4 regions of the Neobacillus sp. NPDC097160 genome follow, and region 2 is predicted to be linked to each of the others. Evidence: riboswitches for the same ligand, from Rfam matches in the RefSeq annotation. Region 2 holds a riboswitch; each other region holds the start of a gene.
What was found. Region 2 has a riboswitch for thiamine pyrophosphate ahead of thiT (energy-coupled thiamine transporter ThiT). Riboswitches for the same ligand answer to the same signal wherever they lie in the genome.
Positions count from the first base shown of each region.

Region 1: it holds a riboswitch for thiamine pyrophosphate, as region 2 does, so the genes downstream of both, thiM (hydroxyethylthiazole kinase) here and thiT (energy-coupled thiamine transporter ThiT) in region 2, are expected to answer to the same signal.
Region 3: it holds a riboswitch for thiamine pyrophosphate, as region 2 does, so the genes downstream of both, ACIQXV_RS20425 (thiamine phosphate synthase) here and thiT (energy-coupled thiamine transporter ThiT) in region 2, are expected to answer to the same signal.
Region 4: it holds a riboswitch for thiamine pyrophosphate, as region 2 does, so the genes downstream of both, ACIQXV_RS23615 (ABC transporter substrate-binding protein) here and thiT (energy-coupled thiamine transporter ThiT) in region 2, are expected to answer to the same signal.

Region 1 is NZ_JBIWDU010000006.1:150,186-153,680, forward strand. It holds gene ACIQXV_RS10560 (HipA family kinase) at 1-10, shown strand, start outside; gene galU (UTP--glucose-1-phosphate uridylyltransferase GalU) at 39-911, shown strand; gene ACIQXV_RS10570 (hypothetical protein) at 1,085-1,423, opposite strand; TPP riboswitch at 1,779-1,888, shown strand; gene thiM (hydroxyethylthiazole kinase) at 1,970-2,776, shown strand; gene thiD (bifunctional hydroxymethylpyrimidine kinase/phosphomethylpyrimidine kinase) at 2,791-3,495, shown strand, end outside.
Region 2 is NZ_JBIWDU010000012.1:103,758-107,252, reverse strand. It holds gene feoB (ferrous iron transport protein B) at 1-1,001, opposite strand, end outside; gene ACIQXV_RS17860 (FeoA family protein) at 1,001-1,225, opposite strand; gene thiT (energy-coupled thiamine transporter ThiT) at 1,373-1,960, opposite strand; TPP riboswitch at 2,083-2,192, opposite strand; gene ACIQXV_RS17850 (histidine kinase N-terminal domain-containing protein) at 2,412-3,495, shown strand, end outside.
Region 3 is NZ_JBIWDU010000015.1:73,482-76,976, reverse strand. It holds gene ACIQXV_RS20445 (DMT family transporter) at 1-240, shown strand, start outside; gene ACIQXV_RS20440 (hypothetical protein) at 627-890, shown strand; gene ACIQXV_RS20435 (hypothetical protein) at 903-1,091, shown strand; gene ACIQXV_RS20430 (hypothetical protein) at 1,324-1,527, opposite strand; TPP riboswitch at 1,808-1,916, shown strand; gene ACIQXV_RS20425 (thiamine phosphate synthase) at 2,015-2,653, shown strand; gene thiO (glycine oxidase ThiO) at 2,637-3,495, shown strand, end outside.
Region 4 is NZ_JBIWDU010000019.1:61,188-64,682, reverse strand. It holds gene ACIQXV_RS23625 (ABC transporter permease) at 1-419, opposite strand, end outside; gene ACIQXV_RS23620 (thiamine-binding protein) at 419-709, opposite strand; gene ACIQXV_RS23615 (ABC transporter substrate-binding protein) at 722-1,717, opposite strand; TPP riboswitch at 1,905-2,014, opposite strand; gene ACIQXV_RS23610 (DUF6054 family protein) at 2,357-2,698, shown strand; gene ACIQXV_RS23605 (XdhC family protein) at 3,180-3,495, shown strand, end outside.

The sequences.
Region 1 (3,495 bases), on a different contig from region 2:
CGAAAAGTAAGAAAATCTTTTTAGAAGGGAGGGAGTTTATGAAAATCCGTAAGGCCATTATTCCAGCAGCCGGCCTCGGGACACGTTTTTTACCTGCAACGAAAGCAATCCCAAAGGAAATGATTCCGCTTGTTGATAAACCAACTATTCAATATATTATAGAAGAGGCTGTGGCGTCGGGGATTGAGGAAATAATTATCATAACCGGCAGGGGGAAGCGGTCTATAGAGGATCATTTCGATAAATCCTATGAGCTTGAAGAGTTGCTGCAGCGAAAAGATAATTTAGCCGTTTTAGAGGAAGTTCAGAGAATATCTAGTTTAGTGAATATATATTATGTTCGCCAAAAAGCACCGGACGGACTCGGCGATGCTATTCTTTGTGCCAAAAATATTGTTGGTGATGAACCATTTGCGGTTATGTTGGGCGACGATATTGTCGTGTCAGAGGTTCCTTGTTTAAAACAACTCATGAATGTATTCGAGTATTATAATAGTTCTGTCGTTGCCATTCAGAATGTTCAAGAACAGGACGTAAGTAAATATGGAATAATTAAGCCAAAAGGTGCGATGATTGAGGAGACTTTATATTCAATCGAATCATTAGTGGAAAAGCCAAAGGTAGAAGAGGCTCCGTCTACACTTGCCGTTATGGGGCGTTATATATTAAAGCCAGAGATTTTTTCCATATTAGAACGGCTTCCAATTGGGCAAGGTAACGAATTACAACTAACCGACGCCATTAACGAATTAAATAAACAGCAGGCTGTCTTGGCATATAACTTCGAAGGAATCCGCTATGACATCGGCGACAAAATAGGGTACCTCAAAGCAACGATCGACCTTGCCCTAAAAAGAGACGACACACGAGAAGAGATCCTCGCCTTTTTGGGTGAAATCTTCAAAGGATAAAGGAAAAAGAAGCCAATTTTGGCTACTTCAACATCCTTCTCCTATTAACCACTAGAAGAGCCAAGGCAAAGAATTGCCTTGGCTATTTCGCTATAAAACGGAGAAATCAGTCAGAAGTTATTCTTCAATTGCTGTCTAGCTTGAAAAGTAATCAAGGACAGTTATCGAATCGGTCACTTCTTCTTTTTCTTCACCTTATAATTTTGTTCAATATAGGTAATTTGATCTAATAGTTTGGTATTTTCTTCTTTTATGGTTAGCAGTTCTAGTCTAATTGCTGAAAGTTCACTAGCTATATGTGATTGAATCTCTGAAAGGCTGCTAACAAGTTGTGTGCTACTCTCGAAGAGGCTATTTGCAAGTTGTTTTTTTAACTCTGAAAAAACATCGACTTGTTCTTGTTGAATCTCTGGCAGCTCATTAACAACCTGTGTGTTATTCTCGATTAGTGCATCGCTATCGATCGATAAAATGGTTGTTTGTTCATGATTCTTGTAATTATTTTTACTCATTTTTATGCCCACCTTTAAAATTTTTTAACATTTAGAGACTCTTTTAAGAAATATAATATGTAAAACTCTTGGACAAGCATAAACGAATATAACGAACAGAGAAGAAAAGGGCTGTCCCATTTTTTAAAAGAGATGAAAAACGAGCATATTTATGACAATATCATAGGAAATATTCCTTGGGAAAGCGCATGAACAGACAATTCTCGAGTTTTTGTGTCGGGAATTGGAGGGGCGAATGATGTTCCTCCATGTGATGAAGCATTTACCGGAATTATGTTCTAAACTAAAAAAGTTGGAACAATTTTCTTTACTTCAATGGTAATCAGCGTTAATATGTACTTAATTTAATATGTGATGTATCTACTAGGGGTGCCCTGTAATCAGGCTGAGAGAAAACGGTAATGTTTTTAACCCTTTGGACCTGATCTGGGTAATACCAGCGTAGGAAAGTAGTCGAGTGAAATGGTAATTTTTCGCTTTCTACCTAACCAGGTCCAATTTATGGATCTGGTTTTTTTATGTTGAAAAAGAAAAGGGGAGATTGGTTTGGAAAAAAGAAGCTTGTGTGAAACGTTGGAAAAAGTAAGGAAGGTAAACCCGCTAATACATAATATCACCAATGTAGTCGTTACCAATTTCACGGCCAATGGGCTCCTTGCACTAGGAGCTTCACCGGTAATGGCAAATGCAAAAGAGGAAGCAGCGGATATGGCTACGATTGCAAGTTCACTAGTTTTGAATATTGGCACATTAAACCCGCAAACAGTGGAAGCCATGCTCCTGGCTGGTAAGTCTGCCAATGAGCACGATGTTCCGGTCATATTTGACCCGGTAGGTGCGGGGGCTACACCGTATCGAACGGAAACAGCCCAACGAGTGATGAATGAAGTCAAGGTCGCCGTGATTAGAGGAAATGCGGCCGAGATTGCCAATGTTATTGGTGAAAAGTGGGAAATTAAGGGTGTGGATGGAGGAAATGCAAAAGGGAACATTAAAGACCTTGCGATCACAGCTGCTCGAAAATTACATTGTGTTGTCGTAATAACTGGAAAAGAGGATATTGTATCAGACGGTGAAAATACTTATGTAGTTGCCAATGGACATCCAATTTTGACCAAAGTAACCGGAACGGGATGCCTATTAACTTCGGTAATTGGCGCTTTTGCGGGGGTGGAAAGGGATTTAATCCAAGCCTCGGTCGCTGCCTTAACCTACTATGGCGTTGCCGCAGAAAAGGCGGCGAAGAAAACAGCCGAGCTTGGACCGGGCAGCTTTCAAATTGAATTTTTAAATCAATTATCGTTGGTTTCGAGTGAAGACTTAAATGGTTATGCTTCTTTTAAAAAAATCTAGTGGAGGAATGTAAGATGAAAAAAGCATTAACGATAGCAGGTTCCGACAGCGGCGGCGGCGCAGGAATTCAAGCAGATTTGAAGACGTTTCAGGAATTAGGGGTTTTTGGGATGTCAGCATTGACGGCTGTTACGGCGCAAAATACAGTAGGAGTCCATGCTGTGTACCCCATGACGTCAGAGGCCGTTGCCAAACAGATGCAAGCACTCGGAGAGGATATGGGTGCGGATGCCGTGAAAACAGGCATGCTTTTTAGCACAGAAATTATCGAAGCTGTTTCTGCTAATCTCAAAAAATACAAATGGGAAAATGTGGTTGTTGACCCTGTGATGATTGCCAAAGGCGGCGCTTCTTTATTACAACAGGAAGCCATTTTCGCTATGAAAACCTATTTATTGCCGCTTGCCGAAGTCATTACACCGAATATTCCGGAGGCGGAAGTTTTAACGGGAATGAAAATCCAAACCCTTGAAGATAAAAGAGAGGCTGCAGTAAGGCTATACGAGCTTGGAGTCAGAAATGTCGTGATTAAAGGCGGTCATGATGAAAACGAAATTGAATCCACTGATTTATTTTTTGACGGGAATGAATTCCACAACTTTACCAGCAAGCGGATCCAAACAAAAAACACACACGGAACGGGATGTACCTTCTCAGCCGTCATTACCGCCGAATTGGCGAAGGGCACAAGCGTATATGATGCTGTTTTAACAGCGAAG
Region 2 (3,495 bases):
ATAAACGCTGATGCATTAATAGCAGATAAAACATTTTCAAATCCAGTGGTTACTGGTCCAGTTAAAAAGCCATCTAAAACATCTGACAGCGGCGTGCCCAGCCAATCAAATGTCAGCATAAACATCAGATACATGAGCAGCAAAAAGATCGGCATCCCTAGGTAACGATTTGTCACGATTGAGTCAATTTTTTCAGATAACGGGATTGTCGAATCACTCTTTCTTGCTACTTCAGCTACTATTTTTTCAATGACTTCTTTTCTCTTTAAATAGATGAAATTTGCTAACGATTTGATATCATAATGTTTCTGTAACTTTGACTCCAAATTCACAATAATTCCATTTAGCTTTTGAGCATTGGCAATACTATTTACATAGTTTTTAACGTATTCATTTCCTTCAATATATTGAATAGCAAGAAAGCGTGGAGAGTGGCTGGTCTCGCCGATTAGTTCACCAGTCAATGCTGTAATGGCCTCTTCCACCTCTTTGCCATAGTACACAAGGTTCTTTCTGGCAGGCTCGATTGATTTTGTAGATACGACATCTACTAGCTTGTCACAGCCTTTTCCGCTTCTTGCCACGACAGGAACAACAGGGACACCGAGAGCACGCGAAAGCTTCGAAGCGTCTATTTGAATCCCGCGTTTATTCGCCACATCCATCATATTAAGGCCGATAAGGGCTGGCTTTTCAAACTCAAGTAATTGAAGCGTTAAATGTAAATTCCGTTCTAATTGTGAAGCATCTAATATATTTAGCAAGCGATCAACGGACTCATTTAAAAAGAATGAGGTCACAACACCTTCATCCTTTGAAAGCGGATTAAGTGTGTAGACACCAGGTAAATCAATTAATTGGCCGATATTATTTTTGAATACGCCAACTTTTTTTTCAACTGTAACACCGCTCCAGTTACCAACATACTCATAGGAACCTGTTAGATTATTAAACAATGAAGTTTTCCCAGTATTCGGGTTTCCAATAAGAGCGATTTCCATTATATTCTCTCCACTTCAATCTGAACTGCTTCTTTACGGCGAATGCCAACACATTGTCCGCATGATTCAATCATAATCGGCCCGCCAAACGGCATGACGCATTTCACACACACTTCTGATCCTTCGGTAATCCCTAAGTCAAGCAAGCGTCTTTGTACCAGGTGACCAACATGAGAAATGTCTATGATCTTTCCCTTATCTCCTGCTTTTAAAGAACCAAACATGTATATCACCCTATCTAGGTTAATTGAGAATGATTATCTTTCTATATTGACATTTTAACACTTTTTTTAGGGAAAGGGCATACTAATTTTGTGACAAAAGTTCGAAAAAAAAAAGAAAAGCAATTTGCCTTTCTTTTTCACTCCATATTAATGTTCTTGTAAAAAACTTTTCTTTGGCATTGCACCGATCACAAGAATGATGATAATCGCACTGATGACGAAGCTAGGGAGCATATAGGTTCCATTATATATGAGCGAGTAGGTTGTTACCGGCTGGCCCTTAGGTGCATATTCACCGAAGAAAACGATCCCGGAAACCACATGACATAGATAGCGGAGAAAACTTCCAAAAAAGGCTCCAATTATTGTGAATATCATCCATTTCCCTTTATTTCCTTCCGCAAGGGCTTTTTGAATTTGACCAACAAAAACGCCTGCTAAGCCCACAACTGTAAAAGCAATAAAATAATCGATAATACCTTGAACAATGGTATAAATTTGGGCAAAACCTAGGATAAATTGTAATAGACCTAGTAAGAAGCCTGTTAGCAGGCCACCCTTTATTCCCCAGCGATAGGCCATGAGAAAAATTGGGACCATAGCAATAGAAATGGATCCACCCTGCGGCCAAAATCTTGCCATTAAGAAACCTGATAACAGATCAAGTAAGTAGGCAAGTGCGGTAAAAACAGCAATTTCCGTAATAAATAGCGTGTTACTTCTCTTTTTGTTCATTCTTCTTCCCCCCTATTCATGTTTGGAGTCGTTTGATATCTTCCTACAATTAACTGGGTATCTAAATTAAGCGCAAACAAAAAAAGCAATGCAAGACAAAAAGGATTGTCTGCATTGCTTTAATATCCGGCAAACCACATCCCTACGCTAGCGTTAACTAACAGGTTCATAGGGTCAGAACTTAAAACGTTCACTCTCAGCCGCCCTAATAGCAGCTCCCCCTGTGGAAGTATTCAATTGATTCCATACAAAATATACTATTCTTTTATGGTTTTTACAAGGAAATTATTACATTTCCACTGTGATACTATTAAAAGAGCCGTTTTATCATATTATTCAGCAAAAATCATATTGGGAAAATTTTTTTATCTTTCATTAAAAAAGGATTTTTGCCTTCATCAGCGAATTTAAGATGGTAATCAGTTTTGTTAATACCATAGGGGGAAACAACATGTTTACGGGAGAACAAACGGATTTAATTGCTTTTTTTAATCAAAACAAAGAAAAATTGGTACAAGAATGGGAAGATGCTATTGTCATTAACCACGGAGACCCCTTCAAATTGAAAATTCGCGAAAACGGGGTAGCTCTATTAAATGTGTTACTAACGATGCATTTAAGATCTAAAAAAGAACTAGTAGACATGATTGAAAACATTGCGATAGAAGTGTCAGAAGAAAGAGTTTTGGCCGATATTAACATAGGTGATTTTGTCTACAATGTTAATCTTGGCAGAACGATTTTGTACAGCTATTTAAGTAAAACAGGAATGTCATGGTCAGATATGCAAGAATCGATCAATATGATCAATTTTTGCTTTGATAAATTTCTATATTTTGCCGTATCCCATTTTTCGGAAGCGAAAAATAAAATCATAGAAGAAAAGACGATGTTCATTGACTCGACACATCAAGATCGTTTGACACTTCTCGGACAGATGACTTCAAGCTTTATTCATGAATTTAGAAACCCACTCACATCTGTTCAAGGGTTTATTCAGTTACTTAAAGCAGATTTTCCAAACATGAGATATTTGGATATCATTTCAAGTGAATTAGATCAGCTTAATTTTCGAATATCACAGTTCTTATTACTTTCTAAAAAAGAATTAATTGGGAAGGAAAAAGTACAATTTGGGTTAAATACGCTTATTGATGAGGTATTAAACTTCCTTTATCCTAGTATTCTGGACGGCAAAGTAAAAATCAAAAAAGATTTAAGTGAAGATTTTACCCTGAATGGGTATGCGGATGAAATCAGGCAGGTTTTTATTAATATCATTTTTAATGCGATTGATGTTTTAAATCATCACGGGGTTCCTATTCCAACTATAGAAATTAGCAGCTGTTTGGAAAATACCGAACAAATAAAAATCAGTATTACCAATAACGGTCCAGTAATCCCGGCAGAATTACGAACAACCATTTTTGAACCCTTTTTTACGACTAAAAAACTAGGGACAGGTCTTGGATTATTTGTATGTAAAGAAATTATTGAAAAACATAAAGGGACTCTTACCTGTGATTCAACACTTG
Region 3 (3,495 bases), on a different contig from region 2:
TTGATGGTAACGAGTATCCGTATGATTGGGGCATCAAGGGCATCAACCATGCAAATTTTTGAACCGGTTGTTGCTGCGATTCTTGCAGCAATCTTTCTTGCACAGCCAATCTACACCATTCAAATCATCGGTGGTGCTTTAATCATCATAGCAGCGTTTATTCTCCAGCGAAAAACGAAAGAGCCAAGCATAGAATTACCATTATCTATGCCGGATCTTGAAGCTCGCAAGATGGAATAAAACCCAACTGTATTTGGAGCTCTGCGTCTAAATAGTGAATCGCTCCATTAACCTGCACAGAAAGTTTTTGAAAATGAAGGGGTAACTCCTTTTATCAAATGAGAAATAAGTGTATTCTTTTCCATACGGATTATGAACAATCCCTCCTGGAAGACAGTAAGGTATTTTCCAAGCTGTCTTCCAGGAGGGATAATATCATTATACTTTACTATTGGATTTGCATAGGAACCATCTGTGCTTTCATTGTAAAGGAATTTTTTTTGACTGAACATAAAATTTGTGAAGATTTTTAATACTTTGATTCACCCAATGCTAGTGGTGAATGATAAAAATTCTTAAAGGTCAAAGAAAGGTGTTGCTATTCTATCGGACTATTTACAAAGTCAATGCGGGTATCGATATTATTAATGATTTTATTGATTTCAACCGGTTTATTTGGATGTAGTTATCAAGAAATGGCGAGTGAAAAATCAGTTCATGCTGCTAATAAGCAAAAGGAAAATACAAAGAACCCAGCTGCCGATGCTGTGGAAGAGTCGTCTGATTTTAATTTAACTCTTCTTGGAACAGGTTCTCCAATCTTTAGCATGGTTGAACAAGACGACATAAAAATGATCATTTCATCATATTTATCATCAATGAGAGGGTAAAGAGGTGAAAATATGTTACGCAATGTTGGCAGCAGATTCATCTGGTTTTTGATCGGCAGTTCGATATTTGCTACCTTTATCGGTTATGCCCTGTTTAAGGCTGACCTCATATCATTTCCAGGTATTCATAAATCCCAAAGAGCCCTAGATAGTAAAGATCGTAATCGAAATAGAAGAGTTGGTAGAATTCGAGTTACGTAGAGAGTTGAAAATCAATTTATAAAAAAATAGCAGGGCGTGTAAAAAATGCAGCGTGATAAAAATCATGCTGCATTTTTTATTCTTTTCTCGCAAGCTCCAATTATGGAGCGCATCGGAGGCAGACCCTATTGCCTGACACATTTATGATTCCCTTTTATAATGTTTTCTCTTTGAGACCTTAAAAAGTAAAAAAGTCCTTTAATTGCAAATAGCGCAAAAAAAAGGATTTTTTTTACTTTTTTATTGGTGGATTATTGGTATCAACATGAAAAGGAAGAGAATGATCTTCTTTGTCAGTTCCATAAAACTGCTCTTGGATTTCAAGATTTGCTGTATCTACTTCGGTATCCCCTTTAATGGAACTGAATCCAGAGTCATAAAATATTTCATCCATTTCTTGATTTGCTTCAATTGCTTCCTTTTCCTTTTCTTTCAACTTCATCGACCTCCTAATTCAATTTCCTTTTATTTTCCCCATTCTTCTGTAAAAGTATAAAATAAATTTCTATTAAATCGTAAAAGAAAAAAATTTGTTTCAATTCCTAACCCTATTGAAAGAAGCATTTTTAAACAAAAAGATGTAACCCACTATTATACTAAAATTTGATACAGGACGACCTTTTTGCAGATTTTGCACAACGAGAAAGTATTTGACAATTCTAACAAAAGTGCTAACATTATCCATGTAAGGTTATCAATAAAAATAATAAATGAAGTTTATCCGCTAGAGGTGCCTTTTTAAAGGGCTGAGATTGAAGTGCTACTTCAGGACTCTATGAACCTGATCTGGATCATACCAGCGTAGGGAAGTGGAAACTGGATATTTGAAGAATGTATGTTTCTATTTCAAATTTCAACCACTTTCTTAATCAAAGGAAGTGGTTTTTTGTTTTTACTTTTAGCGGAATCTTCTGAAAGGGGTGATGTGTATTTTCAAAGATAAAGAGTTTCATATCATTTCCAATGGTAAGATGCCGATTGAGCAGTTCCGGGAAATTCTCATTGATATTCATCCCTATGTAACGGCCATCCATTTACGGGAAAAACAAAAAACTGCTAGGGAACTATTTCAAACGGTCCAACTTTTAAATTCTGCAAATATCCCGCTTTCAAAAGTTTTCATTAATGATCGCCTTGATGTTGCCTTAGTTACAAGGGTTGGTGGGGTTCAATTAGCCTTTCACAGTTTAGAACCAGCTATTGTGAAGGAAAGTTTCCCTCAGTTTCGGATTGGGTGCTCGATTCATTCTTATGAGGAAGGAGTGGATGCAAAAGCAAATGGGGCAGACTATGTAATTTACGGTCACATTTTCCCTTCTCAATCTAAACCAGATGTGGCGCCAAAAGGAGTGAGGAACTTGTCAATGTTGACACAACTTGACATTCCGACGATTGCGATTGGAGGCATAACACCAGAGAATACAGCACAGGTACTTCAGGCAGGGGCAAATGGGATCGCAGTTATGTCTGGAGTTTTAGATGCACGCGATCCACTAGCAGCAATTAAGTCTTACACAAAAGTATTAAAAATTGGAGATGGAAAAAGTGGAAAATTCATTTGATGTGATTATTATCGGCGGCGGAATAATCGGATCCTCCATTGCCTATCAGCTATCAAAAATGGGAAGAAAAGTGGTCATACTTGAGAAGGATCGCTTGGCTTGCCAAGCATCAAGTGCTGCCGCCGGAATGCTGGCTGCGCAAGCAGAGATTGAACAAGATGGTCCGTTATTGCAAATGGCTCTAAAAAGTCAAGCCATGTTTCCATCTCTCTCAAGCGAATTATTTGAATATACAGGAATTGATATCGAGTTTGTCAATAAAGGAATGCTAAAAATTGCGGAAACAGAAGAAATAGCATCCATAGTACGTAAACAAGTCACCTTCCAAAGGAAGTGGGATCCTGCAATAACATGGCTTGATAAAATGGAATTACTTGAATTGGAACCATCCATATCTTCAAGCATTTCAGGAGCCATGTTTCTTCCTAACGATGGCCATGTACAACCAGCAAATTTATCAAGAGCATACGCACAAGCAGCAGCCTATTTTGGAACAGAGATTCGAGAGTATACTGAAGTCGTTTCTATTAATTATGAAAACGGTCAGGTTAAAGGGGTTAACACTTCCCATGGTGTTATTCACGGAGAACAGGTTGTCGTCGCCACCGGAGCATGGGCAGCGAAATTAATGCGTGAATCCGGGCTCGAAATAAATGTGTATCCAGTTAAAGGAGAGTGCTTTTCTGTCAGACCGGAAAAGCCGGTGATCAACACTACTATTTTTTCCGACAAGCGGTGTTATCTGGTACCAAAACGAAATGGAGAAATTTATATCGGCGCTACCATGATTGAGCATTCATTTGATCAAACGGTAACACCTATAGGGATTGGAAGCTTAATAG
Region 4 (3,495 bases), on a different contig from region 2:
TCTAAAGCGGCAACCGTGATGGGAAAAAAGCAAACGAGCGTGATGACGATCATTTTGGGTAATAATCCAAAGCCAAACCAAATCACTAAAAGAGGAGCTAGGACGATAATCGGAATGTTTTGCGATATGATGAGCAACGGATAAATCGATTCCCGAATGAAAGGAAGTAAGTGTAATAGAATAGCCGTAAGTAGACCGATTAGTAAACCTAGTGCAAATCCGAGTAAAGATAGTTTGATTGTTGATAATAAATGTGGGTAAAAGTTAGACCAACCATCAAAACCCTCATAAAATATTTTTGTCGGAGTGGGTAAAAGCCAATTTGGAATTTCGGATATAATTGCAACCGTTTCCCATACAATGAATAAAAGGAGGAGAACCAGTAATGGTCTCCACCCTTTCGATATGATTTTTATCATTATCTATATTTCTCCGTAAGTTGACCCATGGAGATGCCAGATGGTTGGTACAAAACTTTTATTTGGGAGATAACGTTACTGCTGCCCATCTCAATCATGCGATCGTTCATTTTCGTGATAACCTGCAGTAATTGCTGTAAATCGCCTTCCATTGTTGTTTCAAGAGGATGTACCTCGAATTTTACCCCTGACTCTTGAATCACTCGGATTGCTTCATCTACATAAGGAATAACACTTTCGCCATTTTTTGTTTTTGGTATGATTTGAATACTGATCAGTGAATTTGTCATTTCATAACCCCCTTATTGTGGTAAAAATTGATTTGTAAATGCTTCTTTGGAATCAAGCTTTTTCTCAAGAAGTCCATTGTCAAACATCCATGAAGCATAATTTTCCCATACTTTTTGTTTTTGCTCGCCCCATCTCGGTGCATCATCTTGATATTTAGAGGCTAACCATTCTTGACTTTTCTTAACAAGCTTTGGATCCAAGTCAGGCACTGCTTTAATTAAAATGTCAGCAGCATCGGATGGATGTTTAATAGCAAATTCATATCCTTTAGAAACAGCTTTTACAACAGCTTTTACTGTATCTGGGTTTTCTTTAATCATGTTTTCATTCGTTGCGAGAACTGGCGTGTAATAATCGAGTTTATCGGAATAGTCTGTTAAGTACACCATATTGAGCGTTTCTCCACGCAGCTCTGCCTCTACACCAGTCCAGCCATAATAAATCCATGCGAAATCGATGTCTCGTTTCACAGCTGTAAAGAAATCAGTATCTCCCATATTTACAATCGAAACTTTATTCACATCGGCATTTTCTTTTTTCATTAATGAAGAAATAACAGATTCTTCAACAGGTGAGCCCCAGCCACCGTATGTTTTACCTACAAAGTCCTTTGGTGTAACAATGTTCTTCGAAACTGGTGAGGCAAAACCAGATGTATTATGTTGAATGATCGCTGCTATAGAAACAAGAGGAACGCCTTGTATACGGGCCTGTGTGATCGATTCTTGATAACTTACGCCAAACTCTGATTTACCTGAAGCCACAAGCTGATCTGCTCCAGCATCACCTGGCATAATGATGTTCACATCTAATCCTTCGTCTTTAAAATAGCCTTTTTCTTTTGCAACATATAAACCGGTATGATTCGTGTTTGGTGTCCAATCTAGTACAACAGATACCTTTTTCAGAGAGTGTTTGTCTTTCTTTTTCGTTTCTGATCCTGAATTCTGATTGCTACAGCCCGCAATCATTAATAATGAACATAATACGATTAACCACTTTTTCATTCCTCTTCCTCCTATGTACATAATTAGAAAAGCGCAAGCGCCCTGGTCAGCGGCGTATGACCTCCTCGAAAAAGCTAACGCTTTTTCTTCGTGCGGTGCTTATGCTGCCGAAGCTTTCCTTGTGGAGCTAGACAATAAAAAAGCACCCTAGTGGAGAACCTAGGGCGCATATAAGCAAACAATTTCAATTGTTCAAGAATATGTTCCCTCCGCTGGTATCAACCAGATCAGGTACTAAGAGTCAACATCTTAAGGATGTAATCTCAACCGGCAACACCGGTTCCCCTACAATTCTAGCTATTAAATTATATTCCCAACTCATTATAACAGAAACCTTTATTTTGACTAGTACAAAATATGGTGATTTGGTAGAAAGGAGTGAAACCAAGAACAAATAAACAATTAACTAGTAAAGAAAATCCAGTCACAATAGCCAAAAAATTAACATCGTCTAATATCACTTCGGAAGGATTCACAATATTTTTGGAACTTTTTGATTAAGGATGCTAATGACAAGAAAGATATTAGAAAATGAAACTAAAATAAATTCAAAACGTATGGAAGGATAAGATTCCCATAAAATATGAAAGGTATTTTGTTGATTTTAGTATAGGAAGATATTTTTTAGGGGGAGAACATATGGACGTTAGTGAAATTATCGTGTCGATAACACCTAAAGAAGCAAGTGAGAAGATAGAAGAAGCAATTGTAAATGGAAGTATTTCAGGTACATTAATTGACCGCTATCATCGTTCAATCGGGAATTTCGAATTCATAGTATTAGTGTTTGAAAAATATTATTTTCGCTCAGGTAATCGTGGTTCCATGACCATTACCATCGATAACTTGGAAGGGGCTGCAAAAGTACATGCAGCAGCATCAGGCACTGCCCAAGGAGCAATCTTCCGGTTTGATTGGGGGGCGGGGAACAGTTTTATTAATAGTGTCATAGATACTTTAGAACCGTTTAGAGCAAAATAAACTATATTGTAGCAAAAAATGTATGCCGGCTGTTGTTCCAAAGGAATTACAGCTTTTTTTGTTGGCCGTTGTCAAATCAATCATTTAAAGGTTTCGCATTACACTCTATTCTCTAATTAATCATGTATCACATTAGAAATTGCTTGGAGTCAGAATCTCAAAAAAATATCCGGCAATAGGCCGGATAAAAAAATATATATTAAAAGGGGGTTGAAAGGCTATGAAAAGATCATGTCCGATTCATGTATTCATCATAATCTCTAGAAATGAACAAATTATGAATAAACCATTAAAAGTGTTTAAAATCATTAAAAACAAAATATATTGACAAATCAGAATTTAGAAATAATAATATAGGTTATTACTAAAATTTGCTAAACACTTCTTCATTAATCTCTATAAAATGTAAACGCTTAATCTAGAAAGGGAGTTAATTAATCATTATTCTTTAATGGTAATTTCTAATTTAAGGGAGGGCAACATGCAGGCAATATATAAGGAAATAATTCGATGTAAGAGCCTTGGTTTAGAGGGTGTTCTTGGAACAATTATTTCTACACAAGGTTCCACTTATCAAAAGACCGGCGCAAAATGCTTTATAGCAGGAGATGGACAGTTTACTGGACTGGTAAGCGGAGGGTGCGTTGAGGGTGATTTAAAAGAGATCGCTTTTCAAGTAATCGAAAATGGACAGCCTAAAATCGTAAATTATAATTTTCAAGGTGAAGGAGATCTTTTATGGGGGCTGGGCTTGGGATGTAATGGCAAAATGAATATTTTGCTAGAACCATATTCTC